DNA from 3 places in the Eubacterium sp. BL-380-WT-2B genome. Region 3 is predicted to be linked to each of the others. Evidence: riboswitches for the same ligand, from Rfam matches in the RefSeq annotation. Region 3 holds a riboswitch; each other region holds the start of a gene.
The links. A riboswitch is a leader RNA that binds a small molecule or an ion and turns the genes downstream of it on or off. The one in region 3 is predicted to bind molybdenum cofactor.
Positions count from the first base shown of each region.

Region 1 (6,288 bases), on a different contig from region 3:
CCCGGCGGCCAACAGAAGGAATTTCCTCAAGCCGGAGGTCGATGCCGTAAAGATGATTAAGAAAGGGCTCCGTCAATACCTCCTTACATTTGCCAAAGGTAAAGGTGCCGTCCCGTTCCAGGACAGCCAGCTGATCACCCAGAAGCAGCGCATGGTCGGGATTGTGTGTGGTCAGCGCAATGCCATAGCCCTGAGAAGCCATGGTGCGGATTGTCTTAAGAACCTGAATCTGGTTGCCATAGTCCAGATGGGCGGTGGGCTCATCCATCAGGATAAAAGCCGGCCTTTGAGCCAGAGCTCGCGCAATGCTGACCTGCTGCCGTTCGCCGCCGCTGATTTCGTTGTAGGGCTTATCTCTGAGTGCCGCGATCCCCATGGACTCCAGCGCAGCCATGGCAGCGTCAAAATGAATCTGCTTTGGCCGTTCAAAGGTGCCAATGTGCGGGGCGCAGCCTGTCACCACATAATCTAAAACAGAATAGGAAAAGGCAGGGACAATGATCTGTGGCACATAGCCGATTATTCTGGCAACCTCCCGGTGGGAGAGCGTCTCCATGTTCTTTCCGTCAATCAGGATATTACCCTCCCTGGGCTTAAAAAGGCCTGCAATACAGTTGAGCAGCGTTGTTTTCCCCGCTCCGTTTGGTCCCAGAATGGATATTACCCGCCCAGCGTTAAGGGTAAAGTCAATACTTTTTAGCAGAGGAGCGGCTTCATCATAGGAGAAGGACAACTTTTCAATTTGTATCTTCATCAGCTTACCTTTGCTTTCTGCCGGTATAAAAGCCAGGCAAAGAAGGGCGCGCCGATGAGTCCTGTCAAAACCGAAAGCGGAATTTCCAGAGAGGTGGCGGTCCGGGCGATGGTATCAATGAGAAGAAGAAAAATACCACCCATCAGCATGGTTACCGGGAGAGATTTAATATGGTCGGAGCCGGCCAGCATCCTTGCGAGATGGGGCATGATCAGCCCAATCCAGGCAATGGTTCCGCTGATACAGACCGCACTGGCTGTCAGCAGGCTGGCGATCAGGATGATGATCCATCGGATTTTTTTAACGTTAACCCCAAGGCTCTGGGCTTCAATATCGCCAAAGGAAAGGATGTTGATCCGAAAGGAGAGGCTCAGCAGGATAAACGCGCCAACAGCGAACACAGGCAGCACAGAAAGAATTTCATGAACCTTTATGGAGGCCAGACTGCCCATTTGCCAGAAAACAATGGCGGCGAGATCCGTATCATTTTCAGAAGTGAATTTCATAAGTCCAAGAATTGAGTCCATAAAGCCGCTGGTGATGATACCGGCAAGCACCAGAACAAGGTTGCTCTGGTTGCGCAGGAGCTTTGGAAAGGTCATGGTCATAAGCATGGCGATGATGCCGAAGGCAAAAGCAGACAGCTGACGCGCAAGCATACCGCCGCCCAGCAGGATTGAAAAAGCCGCGCCTACACAGGCGCCCTTGGAGACACCGAGCAAGTCCGGCGATACCAGTGGGTTTTTAAAAATGCCCTGATAGACCGCGCCGCAGAGTGAAAGCACCGCACCAATGCTGACTGCGGCAATGACACGGGGCAGCCGAATGACAAAAAAGACGTTTTCCATGGCCAGATTCCCCGGCTCGCCTGTCATTTTAGTCTGGATGGCATAAAGCATATCCTGAGGGTTAACTGTATAACGCCCAACGCAGCAGGCGATAACCATGAGCGAGAGCAATATGGTGCTCAGTACAATAATGAGATGTCGATGTTTTGTGTTCTTCATAGCAGATAAAATGAAAGGGCCGGCAGGCAATTGCACAGCCCGCCAGCCCGGAAGACCTCAATGCTTATTGAAGCCCAAGCTGTTCCTTGGTAAAGGTTTTGCCGTAGACCATCTGATAGAAGGCATCGACATCCTTCATAAAATCATCTGAGCTGTAAAGATCACCGTGAAGATTATTAGCTGCCCAGCAGACTCCCAGTACAGAGGAGGCGGTGGGGTAGTCCCACGGCTCCAGAGAGGATGGAAAGACATAAACGGCCTTATCCTGTACGGCTTTAATGCTGCTCCAGGCCGGGTCGTTCAGAAGATCGTCGGCCTTGTATTTAGCATAGGAGGGTATCCAGATAATATCGGGATTCCAGCCGACAATCTGTTCAATGCTCACATCGGCGAACTCCCCTTTTTTATCGACCCCGCTGACTGCGTTAGTACCGCCGGCCTTTTCGATAATATAGGTCTGAATCATGGCGTCGGGCGCAACGGTGAGAGGGCTGGAACCGCCTAAAAATAAAATGGACGGTTTTTCAGAGGCTGAACCCACCTTTTTGCTGACATCGGCGATTTTATCGTCGATAAAGGAAGTGATTTCTTCCGCGCGTTTGTCCTCACCCAGAGCCTTTCCGACAATTTTCAGAGAGTTGGTGACTGTGTCGAAGCTTTCATCATTGGGGAGAGCAACAACTGCCGGGACATTGACTTCGGCGAACTGGTCGGCTTGATTGGCGAAACGTTCAGGCAGAATAGCGAGGTCTGCGCCCAACTCCATAACTGTTTCCATATTGATATCCTTGGCCTTACCGATTTGCGGCAGGTCGTCATATCCGTCGATTACTTCCTCGTACAGGCCACGGGCCATATCTTTATTTCCAAATCCGACAATGTATTTGCCACCGCCGCCAATGACAACCGCAGTATTTAAGGATGGATTGTGTGTTCCCACCACCTTCGTCGCTGGTGCAGGAAGCGTCACCTCGCGTCCGATGGCGTCTGTGACTTTAATCTCGCCGGATGCTTTGTCTGACGAGTCCTCCTGCTTTGGGCTGCAGGCAGTCATACTTAAAATTAAAGTAAGGACCAGAATCATGCACAGTAGTTTTTTTCTCATTTTTTTACTCCTTTTCAAATACAGAAGGTAAAGCCGTTTCCAACAGTACCCTATCGTGGCAAAACCATGAACAAATGATTTTGGGCAATCCGTTTTTAGGTTAAGTCCATCAGAGCTTGTTATATAAATTCATTATAGCACGGTTTGATAACGTTTTAAAGAAGAAAAATAAAACTCCCCGCTCCCTGTGACAGAAGCGGGGTTGCAGATGGATGATTTTTATTGAGGATTCACAAGCTCATCCAGCAGCTTAGGGAGCTTCGCTTCAATTTCCTCGTCTTTAAACTGACAGGTGCCGACAGCCTTATGGCCGCCACCGCCATATTTCAGCATTAAACTGCCAACGTCAATGTTGGAAGTCCGGTTTAAGACCGAATAACCAACAGCCACAGAACAGCCCAGACCACCTTTGCCGCTGACAATCCAGGCAGAAATATTCTGCTTTGGATACATACTGTAAATAAGAAAACGGTTCCCCGTATAAATAGGGTCGACGCCGCGCAGATCAGAGATGATGACATCGCCGTCGGTTCGGGTATATTTGTTTACCATTTCCTTAAACTTGGCGGTTTGCTCAAAATAAACTTCGATACGCTCCTGAACGTCGGAAAGGTTTAGAATCTCATCAGTGGACATGGTACGGCAGGCATCAATGAGCTTTTCCATCAGCTGGTAGTTGGAGATGGTAAAATTACGCCAGCGTCCAAGCCCGGTTCTGGGGTCCATCAGAAAACCGATCAATATCCAGCCTTCCGGGTTTTGAATTTCATCAATAGTCAAATTGCCAGAGTCCACCTTGTCGACGGCGGCCAGCATTTCATTGAAATGTGAAAAGCGTTCCTCACCGCCATAGTATTCGTAAATGATTCTCGCACAGGATGGCGTGATACGGCTTTCACCTTTATATTTGCCTTCAAGCTGGTTGCGCTCAAACTCACTGGAATGATGGTCAAACCAAAGGCCGCAGCCCTCCACAAAAGGGACATTTGCCAGACAGTCATCTTCGTTGACCTCTACCAGGCCATCCTGCAAGTCTTTAGGATGGGCAAATTTCCAGTGGTCAATGATTCCGGCTTCCTTGAGCAGCGCGCCACAGACAAGGCCGTCGAAATCAGAACGGGTAATTAATCTCATAATATTAGCTCTCCCTCTCAGATATTATTATCATCAAACAGGTGTTTTATTGCCTGTATGTCAATTATAGTTGATAACAGCAGGGACTTCAACTTGATTCTAAAGTAAAATTTAGATAAAGATGAGAATGAATCTTAGTTGTAAAAAATAATTGGGTATAAAAAAGAATCATTTTTGAAAAATATGCAATTTCCAGAAATTTTTGGGTATAAAATTTTAAAAGAACTGGAGATGATAAAGATGAAGCTTGTACTTTTAAGACATGGTGAAAGTGAATGGAACCGCCTGAACCTGTTTACAGGATGGACGGACGTAATTTTATCGAATAAAGGTATTAAAGAAGCCGCAGACGCTGGCAATATGCTAAAAGGAAAGGACTACGATTTTGATATCTGTTACACCTCTTTTTTAAAAAGAGCGGTGGATACCTTAAACGTGGTTTTGGATACCATGGACCGGGCCTGGCTGCCAGTCATAAAGGACTGGAAGCTTAACGAACGCCATTATGGCGCCTTGCAAGGGCTGAATAAGGCCGAGACAGCAGAGAAATACGGAGAGGAACAGGTCAAAATCTGGCGCCGATCCTTTGACGTCCGTCCACCGGCTCTGGAACCGGATGACCCCAGAAACCCACAGCTGCAGGAGCAGTATCGAAATGTGGAAAAAAGCGAGCTGCCTTTGGCAGAAAGCCTGAAGGATACGATCACTCGCGTTATCCCTTATTATGAAAATGTGATAAAAAAGGATATGCTTGAGGGCAAACGCGTTCTGCTGGTAGCCCACGGAAACTCGATCCGCGCGCTGGTTAAATATTTTGAAAACCTGTCGGAGGATGAGATCATGGGTGTCAATATCCCAACCGGTATTCCTTTGATTTATGAATTCGACGATGACTTTAATATGACTGACCATTACTACCTGGGAGACCAATCCATTATTGAAACACGAATGAAAAAAGTGGCTGAGCAGGGAAAAGCAAAATAAAAAACAGAAAAAACGGTGGCTTTCTGGCCACCGTTTTTTTGATGGGGTGAAGGCATACACCACCTTCTAAAGGGCAGATGGTATGACCATTTTAAATATCGGTTGAATTTAACGACGAATTCACTTTGCATCTTGTGTATTTTTTCGTTATAATAGAATCAAAAGTGAGGGGAGGTAACAGACATGGATGCACTCAGTTTATTGAAAATCATTATCACTGCGCCCTTTGGCATTGTCTACTTCCTGCTTTTGTCGAACTGGCGTTTTTCAAAAACAAAAACCTTTCTGATCACTGGAGCCGGGATACTTGGGGTTATTATTCTTGATATTTTAATGGAGCTCAGACTGCCCTACGGCTTGAGTGATTTGGAGTTTCGTCTGCTGCATATCATTATCGCTGCGGGATTTGTCATTATCCTTTCCCGTTATAATGACGCGAGGACCTTTTTTTCCTTTCTTTTGTCATGTACCTTTGTGGCGATCCAGGACCTGTTCTGCGGTATCCTGGCACCTTATATGCCAGATGGCGTTGGAGAGCTTTTAAACCAGATATTAATTTTTATGATACTGGCGTTGGTAATTATAAAATTTATCCGAAGGCCGCTTCTTGAGACACTCGGACAACTACAAACAGGCTGGATACGCTTATCGTTGATTCCCATTTGCCTGCTGCTTTCATTCTTAAATGTCGCTTCTTACCCTGCGCCTTTAAATGAACGGCCAGAAAACATTCCGGCAGCTATTGGCCTTTGTGTCGCTATTGTTTTGTACAATGGAACCATCTACACAATCCTCAAGCAGCAGAGCAGCTATTTTCAGAGTACAAGGGAGCTTTCCGCCATGCAACTTCAGATGACATCCTTAAAAAAACACATACAGGCCATTGCTGAGAGCGAAGAGCATCTCAGAATTTTCCAGCACGATCTCCGGCATCTTACCAATGCGTTAACTGTGTGTATCAAAGCAGGGCGTGATGATGAGGCGCTGGCCCTCCTGTCTTCCATGAATAATACCATTGAGAAGATCAGCCGCCCAGCGGTTTATCACTGCGAGGATGAGGTGTTGAACGCTGTGCTGTCCGTTTATGGGCAGATGGCTGAAAATGCGGGTATTAAGGTGTGCATAAGAGTTGATCTCCCAGAAACACTGCCTATCAGCGGAGAGGAAATATCCCTGGTTTTCGCCAATGGTATCGAGAACGCCATTAACGCCTGTCATCAAATCAGCAGCGTTGATGAACGGAGAATCAGCATTGTTTGTTCCCCGGTAGGATCGCAGCTGTTTATTGAAATTACCAATACCTA
Region 1 is NZ_VUMP01000008.1:80,056-86,343, forward strand. Features, by position in the region: gene FYJ53_RS16420 (ABC transporter ATP-binding protein) at 1-754, opposite strand, end outside; gene FYJ53_RS16425 (iron ABC transporter permease) at 754-1,761, opposite strand; gene FYJ53_RS16430 (ABC transporter substrate-binding protein) at 1,826-2,866, opposite strand; molybdenum cofactor riboswitch at 2,858-2,993, opposite strand; gene FYJ53_RS16435 (hypothetical protein) at 3,086-4,000, opposite strand; gene gpmA (2,3-diphosphoglycerate-dependent phosphoglycerate mutase) at 4,241-4,984, shown strand; gene FYJ53_RS16445 (sensor histidine kinase) at 5,168-6,288, shown strand, end outside.
Region 1: linked by a shared signal. The riboswitch ahead of FYJ53_RS16430 (ABC transporter substrate-binding protein) and the one ahead of FYJ53_RS13510 (substrate-binding domain-containing protein) in region 3 are both predicted to bind molybdenum cofactor.

Region 2 (6,288 bases), on a different contig from region 3:
TGGCACAACAACCGCCTTTATTTTTCTGAAATAAAAAAGCGCCGCAGGACTTTTAGCTGCGGCACTCTTATCACTGGTTTTCCAGCTTACATTTTGCAATAATTTTATGTATACTTTTGGGAGACAGGAAATAAATCTCCGAAAGACGGGCGGCGGACACCCCCTCCGTATACTGCTGGTAAATTTCCCGGTTTCTCAAAAGCGTTTCCTGTTTTCGATTGGTATTCTGCCCCCAGCCTTTTCTGTTTGTCTCTTTACGGGGCACATATATGTATTCTCCGTCAATATAATCCTGAATTTTGTCAACAAGTTCTTTTGGCAGCACGTCGCCTGCCTTGATATAGCTCATTATGCTCCTCCTAATTTATTTTTTAGGATTAAGCAAGGGCTATACACAACTCATTATTCTGATGTCATGCGATAACCCCTGCTAAGCACAACGATCCGAAGCGTACTTCATAAACTTTCCCTTTCGTCGTAAATTTGAACACAAAAAGCCCGCGGCCAACACACCACACCTCTAAAGATGCAGAACGCTCCTGCGGGCAGTATAAATCAAATATAAAACCGTACAACCGCAAAAGCCGCTGCACCGCCATGATTCGATAAGTTGAAGCCGTCTGTCTGGTATGTTTCTAAAAAGGTCAACGAAACAAAGGGGTTTGCCCCCATCATCACTGTACCCTTTCAACTGTATTTAGTTGAGAACCCTGTAAACAGACAAAGCCGACATCAACACACCTCTTTCAATCATTTTTCTAAATTATAACATCCGGGCCGTTTCTTGTCAAAACCCTTAAATCTTGGCCGCAATGCATGCCATCCGCTCTGCCTCCTCCACATAGACCAGGTGCAGGGCCGTGCGGTATACGGCACTCAGCGTTTTTTCACTTAATATATCGCTTACTGTGCCTGTTAACATGTGCCCGTCCCGGTCCAGGATGCCTGCCTTCCCCTCAAGCAAAATCGGCTGGTCCGGGTTATGGGTAGTCATGATAACTGCGTAATCCCGGCCACACAGTTTTTTGATGAGCCGCATAATGTTTAATTGATTGCCGTAATCCAGCGCGGAGGTCGGTTCATCAAAAAGAATAATTTCCGGCTGCTGAACGATGGCTCTGGCAATACATGCCTGCTGCTTTTCACCACCGCTGATCTGAGTGCAGAGACGGTGCGCGAGGTGTTCAATGCCGAGCAGCGAAATGGTTTCATCTACAATTTCGTAATCTTTTTTCTTTGGTGTCACCAGCATTCCCACATGCGCGGCCCTTCCCATGGCGATGTAGTCCCGCACAGAGTAGCCGTAGGTTATCTCCGTGGTCTGAGGCACATAGGCAATTTTAAAGGCCGTTTCTCTGGAGCTCATTTTATCCAGACGAGCACCGTCCACCAATATCTCCCCGGTTGTCAGAGGCGTCAAGTTTGCAAGGGAATTAAGGAGCGTTGACTTACCCGCTCCATTTGGGCCAAGGATGGTAAAAATCTCTCCCTTTTCCAGTGTGAATGAAATATCGGTAAAAACATTTTCCCTAGTTGGATAGGAGAAGCCAGCTTTTTTCACTTCCAGTAAGGCCATATCACGCACTCATCCTTTGCTTGATCAATACCCAGGTAAAGAAGGGCGCTCCGATAAAGCCGGTTAAAATACCAAGGGGAAGCTCCCCACCGGTAAGCGTCCGGGCCAGGGTATCAATGATGATCAGAAATGCGGCGCTGAGCAGTGTGGTGACCGGCAGCAGCCGCACATTGTTACTGCCCACCACCATTCTTCCAAGGTGAGGCATAACAAGCCCGATCCATCCAATGGTTCCGCTCATACATACTGCCGAAGCCGTCAGCACGGTAGAGCAGATGATGGCAATCCCTCTCTCAAAGCGCAGGTTAACGCCCAGAGACCGCGCCTCATTATCCCCGACAGATAAAATATTAATCCGCCACCGCATGATAATAAGCACTGCGCCGCTGATGATCATAATCGGCGCAATGGCCATAAGCGTGGGATAGGTGACCTTCGCGATGCTCCCCAGCTGCCAGTAGGTCATGTCAGGCAGTTGGGTATCCGTATCTGCAATGTATTTTGTGAGGCCAATGATCGAATTCATAAATCCGCCTACGATCACACCGGCCAATACCAGCATCATGGTTGAATTACGGTGCATCAGCTTTGGAATAGAGGTGGTGACAAACACGGTTAAAAGACCGCCCGCAAAGGCCAGCACCTGTGTCATTCCACTCCCCAGACTCATCAGGATTGCAACAGCCGCGCCCACACAGGCTCCGGCGGAAACCCCCAGAAGATCTGGCGATACCAGAGGGTTTTTAAACATCCCCTGATAGGTGGCCCCGGCCAATGCCAGGGAACCACCGACCAGGACAGCAGCCAGTACACGCGGCAGCCGCAGGTTGATAATAACATCATACATTGTCTTATCCCAGGTTGGGGTGATGGGGAATATCTGGGACAGCAGTATTTTGACAGCCTGTATTACCGGCACATGATAACGCCCCACACACAGCGCTGTTAAAATAAGTACAATAACCGCCGCCAGTGTCAAAACCAGTCCAAGCGGCCTGTCTTCCGGATTTTTCACCCTGTTTTCTTTTATATCTCTCGCCATACAGTTTTGTCCTTTTATTTTCAAAAAAGCCGCCGGGCAATCGGCGGCTTTGACTGTTTATTCTTTCATATTATTTCTTTATGCCCTTTAATCCGGCTTAGCGTCCGTCCGGGGCATTTTTGCCAGCTAAAATCGCATCCGCATATTCATCTGAAAGATCATAGCCTAAATAATCTTTGTAGAAGGAAATGGTTTCCTTTTTCATGTCAATGTCCTCGAATTTATCCGGATATAGGGTTTTAGCCACCCAAAGCACCTGCAGCGCAGACTCTGAACCAAAGCGGTCCCACTGGAAGGTTCCCTGCGGGTTGCGGTAAACCTTACCGTCCTGAACCGCCTTCAGGTTTGCCAGTGAAGCGTCGCTCATCAAGGCATCATAGGCGTCTGCCTGTCCAGTTCCGCCAACAATGATCACATCCGGATTAATGCTCAAAAACTGCTCCGGTGTAATTTCCTTGCTCATTCCTTGAAGAATCCCATCAGTGGATAATTTTCCACCAGCCATGGTCAGCCATTCTTCCTGCATTGTACCGTTTCCGGTTGTTTTGTAAGGACTGGTGCCGCTCTGTCCATCGACATAGTGTACAACAGGCTTGTCCTCATCTTTTACGTCCTTTAAACGGTCCTGAACCAGCTTAATGTTCTTTTCCAGATACTCAACGTACTTGTCAGCCCGTTCCTTTTCGCTGGTTCCCAGCGCTTCACCGGTTTTTAAGACAGATTCCTTTAAACCTTCATAATTATTGAACATCATACACGCTGCGTTAAGCCCTGCAGCACGGTAAGCTTCGGCGTCCTCATCACTGGAGGTAATGACCAGATCCGGTTTCAGGTTCAACAGCTCTTCAGCGGTCACGTCGCCATTTCCGCCGACTGTCTGTTTTTCCATAATGGCTGGATTAACGATCTGCATCCAGGTAAAGCTTGGCTTCTGCAGGGTGGCCATGTAGGCAGTCTGTTTATCCTGCCCTCCCAGTGTGATCATAATCTGGTTGCTGGACGGCCAGAGGTTAATAACCGACTTCACTTCTGCCGGAACCGTCACCTCAACGCCTGACATATCGGTAATGGTGCGGTCTCCGTCCGCATTGTCTGACTTCGCTGTATCACCGTTGTTTTGTGAACAGCCAGCTGCAGCAAAGCTGAGAAGCACCAGCACCAGCAAAACAGATAGGGTTTTTTTAAATTTTTTCATTTCTCACATCTCCTTCTTTCCCTATATTTTATATATAAAAAAGGGCATACTCCGTTTAAGAATATGCCCGTTTGGTATCAAACAGCTCAATTGCATTCTTCTCAAATACGGAAAGCGCAGGCGTTTCCCCCTACACTCATCGGTCCGCAGCCATGGGACTTCCTTTAGGCCTGTAGACTCGAATGCATATTTAATTTTAAAGCTCCAGTTTTCCCGGTTTCCACCACATGACGTAGGTTTCAGTCTCACGCCTGAAAGAGACGCCGCCTCCCGGTAAATCCGTAAGCCACTCATCCACGTTTTTCCTGAAAACTTTTTCCCGATCTTCCGGTACTGGATGCAGGGTTCTCAAATCATTGTAGGCTGCTTCCCGGCTTTCGTAATCGCAGTGAAAGCCATCTGCCACAATTTTAACGTTAGGGTTTACGCCCATATCGTAGAGCAGATTAAAATTCACATTATATCCAAGCAAACGGTTCATTGGAGGTATTGGCCTCAGCGCATCATCCACACCGTAAAACAAAGCGTCGTGCACATGCTTCAAGCTGGGGTTTTTGGCCCAGCAGAGAATAAAGACATATTTATTTGCCAGTGCATTCAGCTTGATGAGATCAGCGAGGGCTGTTGTCCGTGACGCGATGACAATATCGTGCTTTTCGATATTTTCCCCGGGCTTCACATCATCCCAATTCAAAAGCCGGGTGGTCAGATTTGACACACCGGCAGCGGCAGCGTTTTCCTGACACTTTTCCAGCATTTGCTGGGACACATCCAGGCTGGTGACACTTTTCGCCATACCGGCAATCGGCACAGAAAGCCTGCCAGGCCCACAGCCCACGTCCAATACTGTATCTTCCTTTGTAATAATCAAAGCGTCCAGCTGATTCTGTGTGTACTCTCTTTCCAGCTGTGCCATTTTATTGTACATACGCGCAACCGCGCCCCACATTTTTGCAGGGTCGCTGTTCATTGGGCTCGCCTTGCCTGCCGGATGGCTTAATTCTGAAATTGCCGCCCAGTTTACTAATCCATTCATAGCTTCACCACATTTCCTGTTTTACTGGATTATTTTTTTAGTTGATTCTGAAAATATTTCCTATTACATTTTATCTCTTTTATTTAAAATTGTCCATGCTGTTTCCAACAAAGACAATTTTTTACCCTACTTTTCCATTTTCTAAATTTCTGTCATTTTCTCCAATGCCTTGATGATCGTCTGGAAAATCTGTTCATTAGACGGCATGCGGTTGGGCGCTCTGCCCTCCCCGTTTTCAACAAAAATACAGCCATCTTCCTTTAAAGTCTGGATATTCCGCTGCACACTGGGCTTGCTGTACATCATCGGATTAATGTTATTGGCAAACACAATGGGGGCTGTGGTGGAAAGAATGGTCGTCGTCAGTAAATTATCCGCTATGCCATTGGCCGCTTTGCCAATGGTATTGGCCGAGGCTGGAGCGATCAGCAGCAAATCAGACTGGTCAGAGGTTTTGTGCTCAGGATCCCATACCTTTGGTTCCTCAAACTGGTCGATTTCAACCGGATTCCCCGACACGCGCCGCAATGGAAGCGGTGTAATAAAATTAAGGGCATTCGGGGTTAATATCACCTTTACCTCTGCTTTTTCATTTCGCAGCATCCGGATGAGTCCAGGAATCTGGTCAACCGGCGTACATGCCGTAATCCCAATGGTTATGTTTTTTCCAATCAGCATTTTCATTTCTCCTGTAAACATTTAAATTTTCTCATTCATTATAGCACAGATAAAACAGAAGACGTAAACCGCTTTCAAATTTATATTAAGAATACCCTTATATATATAAAGGTATTCCTTTATCATTCTCTAGTTATTTTTACGAATGTATGCATAATAGTAAGCGCATGGTACGATTATGGCGCCGCCGATAATATTGCCGAGTGTGACAGGCAGCAGATTGTTGATAAACATCTGCCCCCAGCTGACATCTGCCCCCAGGAAAATTCCAAGAGGAATATAGGTCATATTGGCAACACTATGTTCAAAGCCCGCAAAAACAAAAAGCATGATCGGAAACCAGATCGCAAAGATTTTGCCGATCATATCCTTTGAGCCGGCCTGCATCCAGCACGCTAAAACAACCAGCATATTACATAGAATACCGCGGATAAGCGCTGTTGAAAAAGGCATCCCAGCCTTTGCCTGTGCAACGGCCACCGCTTTTTCCAGCACCGCGTCTGCATAAAGACCGCTTTTGGCCAAAACAAAAGCCAACAAAATCGATCCGATTAAATTGCCGATATAAACAACCACCCAGTTTGTCAGCATCCCTTTGATGGTAATTTTTTTATCCATCAGGGCCAGTGTCATCAGGTTATTGCCTGTAAACAGCTCTGCGCCGCATAATATTACCATCATCAAGCCTGCCGGGAATACCGAAGCGCCAATAAACTTAGCGAGCATAGCCTCGCTTAAGGCGCCTTTGCCAATTCCTGTCG
Region 2 is NZ_VUMP01000001.1:558,354-564,641, reverse strand. Features, by position in the region: gene FYJ53_RS02695 (CD3324 family protein) at 71-349, opposite strand; gene FYJ53_RS02690 (ABC transporter ATP-binding protein) at 797-1,576, opposite strand; gene FYJ53_RS02685 (iron ABC transporter permease) at 1,578-2,618, opposite strand; gene FYJ53_RS02680 (ABC transporter substrate-binding protein) at 2,716-3,813, opposite strand; molybdenum cofactor riboswitch at 3,892-4,009, opposite strand; gene FYJ53_RS02675 (class I SAM-dependent methyltransferase) at 4,010-4,849, opposite strand; gene FYJ53_RS02670 (flavoprotein) at 4,991-5,527, opposite strand; gene FYJ53_RS02665 (formate/nitrite transporter family protein) at 5,657-6,288, opposite strand, start outside.
Region 2: linked by a shared signal. The riboswitch ahead of FYJ53_RS02680 (ABC transporter substrate-binding protein) and the one ahead of FYJ53_RS13510 (substrate-binding domain-containing protein) in region 3 are both predicted to bind molybdenum cofactor.

Region 3 (6,288 bases):
TAGACCGACATGGCGAAAAGGTAGGGGGTGTGGCTGGCGTAGGTCAGCTTTTTCAGCACAGTTTCATCACCAGGGAGGCCATTGTAAGTGATGACGCCGCTGGTGGGGGCGAGAAGCCCGGCGACAGATTTCATCAGGGTGGTTTTTCCTGAGCCGTTAGGTCCTAAAATTCCGTGGATTTTTCCGGATTCAAGACGCAGGCTGTCCAGTGACAGGACGGTTTTTCCGTGATAAGTCTTGGTGAGTTTTTCAATCGCGATTTGCATAAGGGTCTCCTACCATATATTTGTACAGGATCGAATTCGTGACAAAAGAGATGACCAGCAGAATAATGCCCATGGCGATGGAAACAGCGTATTCACCCATGTTATTGTTCATGGCAATAAAGGTGGTCATGACCCGTGTATAGTTTTTTATATTGCCGCCCACGATCATCACAGCACCGACCTCGGATACAGCCCGCCCGAAACCGGTGACCAGAGCGATCATGATGCTGGCCTTAAGCTCCCGGATCAGCAGGAAGAGAATATCCCGGCCGCCTGCCCCAAGGGTTTTACCCATGGTTACCACAACCTGGCCGTTGACAGTGGTGTCGTTAAACACAATGCCCATGATAATAGGCGTAACGAGGATCACCTGGGCGATGATCATGGCAGTGGGCGTGTACATGAGCTTTAAATGCCCTAACGGACCGGAGCGGGCGAGCACCAGTGAGGTGAACAGTCCAATGATGACCGGCGGAAAAGACATAAAAGTGTAAAGCAGCCGGGATACGATCCGCTTTCCCCTGAATTCCTTGATGCCGAGCAGGATGCCCAGTGGCACGCCGAGAACAGTGGAATAAATGGTGGAGGAGAAGGATACATACAAGGAAAGCCCGACAATCTGGTAAATTTCCGGGTCGCCGGAGATCAGAAGATGGAAGGCCTCAATGAAGCCATTGATAATATAATCCATAGGAAACCTCGTCAGTCTGTCAATTCAAAATCAGCGCCCGAAAAAACGGACGCTGACAAATTCTAAATTCAGTTAATGCTTATTTGCTGGCGTTTGGTACAAAGGTTGGTTCGCCGTTGATTTTATAATCAGCGATGGCCTTTTGCGCTTCGTCGCTTAAAATCCATTCCTGGAATTTTTTGGCGCCGTCGGTGTTCAGCTCAGCACTGACCTTGTCAGGGTTGACGACAATGACTCCGTACTGGTTATACAGGTTATCATCCTTTTCGACAACAACTTCAAGATCCAGATTATCCTTCATATTTAACCAGGTAGCGCGGTCAGACAGGGTATAGGCTAATTTTTCATTGGCCATTTTCAGGGTGTCGCCCATGCCAGAGCCGGATTCGATGTACCAGGGCTGTCCTGCAGGGGTAACGCCTGCTTTTTCCCACAGGCCCAGCTCCTTGGTATGGGTACCGGATTTGTCGCCTCTGGATACAAATTCAGACTGGGTTTCAGCAATGGTCTGGAAGGCTTTTACCGCGTCGTTTGGAGCGACTTCCTTCAGTTTTGCCGGGTCATCCTTACTGCCCAGAACAATGAAGTCATTGTACATAACGTCAAAACGTTCGATGCCATAGCCTTCCTTGACAAAATCCTCTTCCTGAGATTTTGCATGAACCAGAAGCACATCGGCTTCTCCGTTTTTGCCCATTTCAATGGCTTTACCCGTTCCGACGGCCACAACCTTTACGGCAATGCCGGTTTCCTCTTCAAACTTGGGCAGGAGCACATCAAGCAAACCGCTGTCCTGTGTGCTGGTGGTGGTGGCCATAATAATTTCACCGTTGGAGCCTGGCTCCAGCTTTTCGGTTTTAGCAGTATTGTTGTTGCTGCTGCATCCTGCCAGGCCGATGACCATGGTCATCGTCAACAGCGCGGCCAGAACCAGTGTTAATTTTTTTTTCATTTCTCTTCCTCCTTGATAATGAAAATTAAATATATAAAAGAATAATCTTCTATACCATTATAATTTGCGAGGAGGAAATAAACGCAGTGCGCACGTTTATCATCTATCCTTCTCACAATGGAAAGCACAGCCGTTTCCCGCTGCACTCTGACGATTTTGAATCCATGGATTGACTTTAGGATAAAAAATTCGGATAGATAAATCTTTAAAACGATTTCGATATGACTATTTTAACAGAAAATGGCGAAGAATTCAAGCGGCAGTACTAATTGACAAGGGCTGTCAGGCGTGCTAGGATTAATCTGTCAGAAGAACACAGGGATTAGAACAATATTGAGGAGTAAAAAATGAAGGAAATACATATTTGTATTGGCAGTGCCTGCCATGTCAAGGGTTCCTATCAGGTGGTACAGCGCTTCAAGGAGCTGGTGGCTGAACGGGGCCTCGAAAATGAAGTGGAGCTGATGGGTACCTTCTGTCTGGACGCCTGCAGCGACGGGGTGGCTGTCAAGGTTGACGATCATATTTATACGGTTAAGCCAGAGGGCGTTGACCAGCTGTTTGACCAGATAATGGAGGGAAATAATGGGTGTCATTAATTTTACCAGGGCGAGCTGCCGGAATTGTTATAAATGTATTCGATACTGTCCGGTAAAGGCCATTAAACTGATGGATAATCAGGCTCAGATCGTTGAGGATCTGTGCATTGGCTGCGGTAACTGTTTTCGGATTTGTCCCCAGAATGCCAAATATGTGGCCAGCGATGTGGACAGCATCAGGCAGTGGCTGGAGGAGGGACCGGTGGTTCTGAGTTTGGCGCCGTCCTTTCCCGCCGGGTTTAATACGGAAGACCCGCTGCAGGTACTGGGCGGGCTGCGGGCTCTGGGATTTACAGTGATTGAGGAGACTGCTATTGGGGCAGAGCAGGTCTCAAAATACTATGCCAAGGATTACTGGGGCACAAAACGCCATGTGATCACAACCTCCTGCCCGACGGTTAACATGATGATCGAAAAATATTATCCCGATGTGGTGGAATACCTGAGTGAGGTGGTATCTCCCATGACCGCTCACGGTATGATGCTGAAGGAAAGGTATCCCAACGCGAAAGTTGTGTTCGCAGGGCCCTGCATCTCAAAGAAGATGGAAGCCGTCGACGCTGCCAGTCCGATCATCGACGGCGTGCTGACCTTTGATGAGCTGGATGTGTGGTTTAAGGAAGAAGGGATTAATGTAGCCGATATGCCAGCAGGCAGCTTTGACGCGACGGGCTGTAACGTGGCGCGCTTCTATCCGCTGGCCGGAGGTGTGGAAAAGACCAGTGTACCAGGTGTGCAGGGCGTCCGGCGGGTCATAAAAATTGACGGCCTCAAAAACTGCCGTGACTTTCTGGATGATATCGGTAAGCTGGAGGGCCAGTACTGGATCGAAATGAACGCCTGCGTCGAGGGCTGTGTCAACGGCCCGGGTAATACCCACAGCCCTCTGGTCAAGTATGAGCGGATCGAGCGCGTGACAGATTACATTAATAATAATGCCCGGAAGGACCCGGAAACACCGGAGCAGGCACCAGATTTCAGCCGTGGCTTCGCTGTTGAGAAAAAGGACCCCTTTGCGGGTGTGCCGGAGGAAGCCATTGAAGAAATTCTGCGGCAGACAGGAAAATTCACCCCGAAAGACGAGCTGAACTGCGGTACCTGCGGTTATGACAGCTGCCGTGAAAAAGCCGCGGCGGTTTACTGCGGCATGGCAGAGCTGGACATGTGCCTGCCTTTTATGCGCAACCGCAACGAGGCCATCTCCAATTTAATTATCGCGTCGACGCCAAACGCCATCGCGGTGCTGGACAAGGATTTCAGGATCGTTGATTTTAACGGGGCAGCCGAAAAGCTGTTCAAGACCGCCAAAACCGATGTGCTGCACAAAAATTTCGTTGAAGTCTTTGACTACAACCCGTTCAAAAAGCTGGACAATGTCGAGGGCAATTATTACAGCGGACGGGGACTTTACGCCCGCGGCAATATCCATTTTATGGAAATTCTGACCTATATCCCGGGACAGAAGATGTACATGGGAATATTTGTGGACATCTCCAGAGAGATCAAAAAAGAACGGGCATATCAGAAGATGCAGGAAGAAACCCTGGATATGGCCCAGAAGGTCATCGACAAGCAGATGCGCGTCGCCCATGAAATCGCAGAGCTGCTGGGTGAAACCACTGCCGAGACCAAAGTTACGCTGACCCGGCTGCAAAAGGTTGTAGGAACAAGAGAGGAAGAGGAATAATGGCTTTTTTTGTCGATATTGCCCATGACAGCATCAATAAGCACCACCAGGAGCTGTGCGGCGATAATGTGGAAATCCGCATCAACGATGAGAGCGTGATCGTTGTTCTGGCCGACGGGCTTGGAAGCGGTGTGAAAGCCAATATCCTGGCGACCATGACCTCCACCATTGCGGCGACCATGCTGGAGGACAAGATGTCGCTCAAGGATGTGGTGGAAACGCTGGAGGCCACCCTCCCGGTCTGCCAGGTCCGGAAGCTGGCTTACTCGACCTTTACCATCGTCCAGGTTTACTGGAAAACCCGGCGGCTTTATATCGTTGAGTTTGACAACCCGCCCATTGTCTATATCCGGGACGGGGAAATTTTAGAGCTGGAACGCCATCCCATCGAGTTCCAGGGCAAACAGATCTACGAAACCACCATGAAAATTGAGGAGAATGATGTTCTTGGCTTTTTCAGTGACGGTGTGATCCACGCCGGGGTGGGAACCCTGCTCAATTTCGGATGGCAGTGGGAGGACGCGGCCGACTATCTTCTGGCACGCACCTATGATGAGAAAATGGTCACCTCAAAGGATATCTCCATGCGGATGATCGAGACCTGCAATGACCTTTACGGCGGCGAGCCCGGCGACGACACAACAGTTGTGGTGATGAAGGCCGAGGAGCACCAGTATGTGACGCTGTTTTCAGGGCCGCCCCTGGACCGGACCAAGGACCAGATGATCCGAGAGATTCTGGATGAAGCCAAGGGCACAAAGGTGGTATGCGGCGGCACCGCCAGCAATATTGTGTCCCGGGAGTACGATGAGAAAATCGATATTGATCTTGACACCATGTCGGAACGGGTACCGCCAGTTGGCCGTATGAAGTCCATTGACCTCGTAACCGAAGGGGTGCTGACCATCCAGGAAACTGTCAATATCATTGAGGATTATATCCACAAGCGCCGGGGGCATGAAGTCTTTGAGGGAAACAACGGCGCGTCCATTCTGGCAGATCTGCTGGTAAACCACTGCACCCATCTGGATCTGATTCTGGGCAATTCCATCAACCCGGCCCACCAGAACCCGGATTTCCCCGATGCGCTCAGCTCAAAGTGGAAGATCACCCAGCGCCTTATCAATTTGCTCAAGGAGCTCAACAAATCCATCAATATTGTGTACGTGTAAACAGCCGGCCTGCGGGCCGGCTTGTTTAAGTTGTACTTAAGCGGTAAAATATAAACTTCTAACATAGCATTGATTCTTGACACTAAATTCAAAAAAGTATAAAATAGACTTTATAATGAGTGTCTAAAAAAACAATAATAACAAAATATTTACTTTAGGGAGGTGAATGTTATAGACATATTAACTATATGCTTAATCGTTGGTATAGTCATTGCCTTTGGCGTTGGGTATTTTATCCGCAAAAACGTCGCTGAGGGCAAGATAAATAGTGCTGAAGAAACAGCCAAGAAAATCGTAAACGATGCAGTCAAAGAGGGCGAAGCCCAAAAGAAGGAAATGCTGTTTAACGCCAAGGAGGAATCCTTAGCCTTAAAAGAAGCGATTGAAAAAGATAACCGCGAGAGACGCGCCGAGCTCCAGAAAACGGAAAACCGTTTGATCCAGAAGGAAGAAAACCTGGACAAAAAGGCGGCAAATCTCGAGCGCAATGAGGACAAGCTCGAAAGAAAAAACAAAGAGCTTGATAAGAAACAGGAAAAGCTGGACAGCCTCTATGAAGAACAGGTCAGGGAACTGGAACGTATTTCAGGCATGACCTTTGAGGAAGCAAAACAGATTTTACTGGATGATGTTGCCAAGGAAACCCGCGCCGAAGCGGCGGTAATGATCCGCCAGATCGAGGCTGAATCCAAAGCGACAGCAGACAAAAAGGCCAAGGAGCTGATTGCGCAGTCCATTCAACGCTGCGCGGCAGACCATGTGGCAGAAAATACCATTACTGTGGTCAACCTGCCAAATGATGAAATGAAAGGCCGTATTATTGGCCGTGAAGGCCGTAACATTCGTACACTGGAAACCCTGACGGGCATAGACCTGATCATTGATGACACACCGGAAGCCGTTATTCTTTCCGGTTTTGAT
Region 3 is NZ_VUMP01000006.1:231,504-237,791, reverse strand. Features, by position in the region: gene FYJ53_RS13520 (ABC transporter ATP-binding protein) at 1-266, opposite strand, end outside; gene FYJ53_RS13515 (ABC transporter permease) at 250-957, opposite strand; gene FYJ53_RS13510 (substrate-binding domain-containing protein) at 1,037-1,909, opposite strand; molybdenum cofactor riboswitch at 1,999-2,116, opposite strand; gene FYJ53_RS13505 ((2Fe-2S) ferredoxin domain-containing protein) at 2,257-2,508, shown strand; gene FYJ53_RS13500 ([Fe-Fe] hydrogenase large subunit C-terminal domain-containing protein) at 2,495-4,195, shown strand; gene FYJ53_RS13495 (PP2C family protein-serine/threonine phosphatase) at 4,195-5,367, shown strand; gene rny (ribonuclease Y) at 5,530-6,288, shown strand, end outside.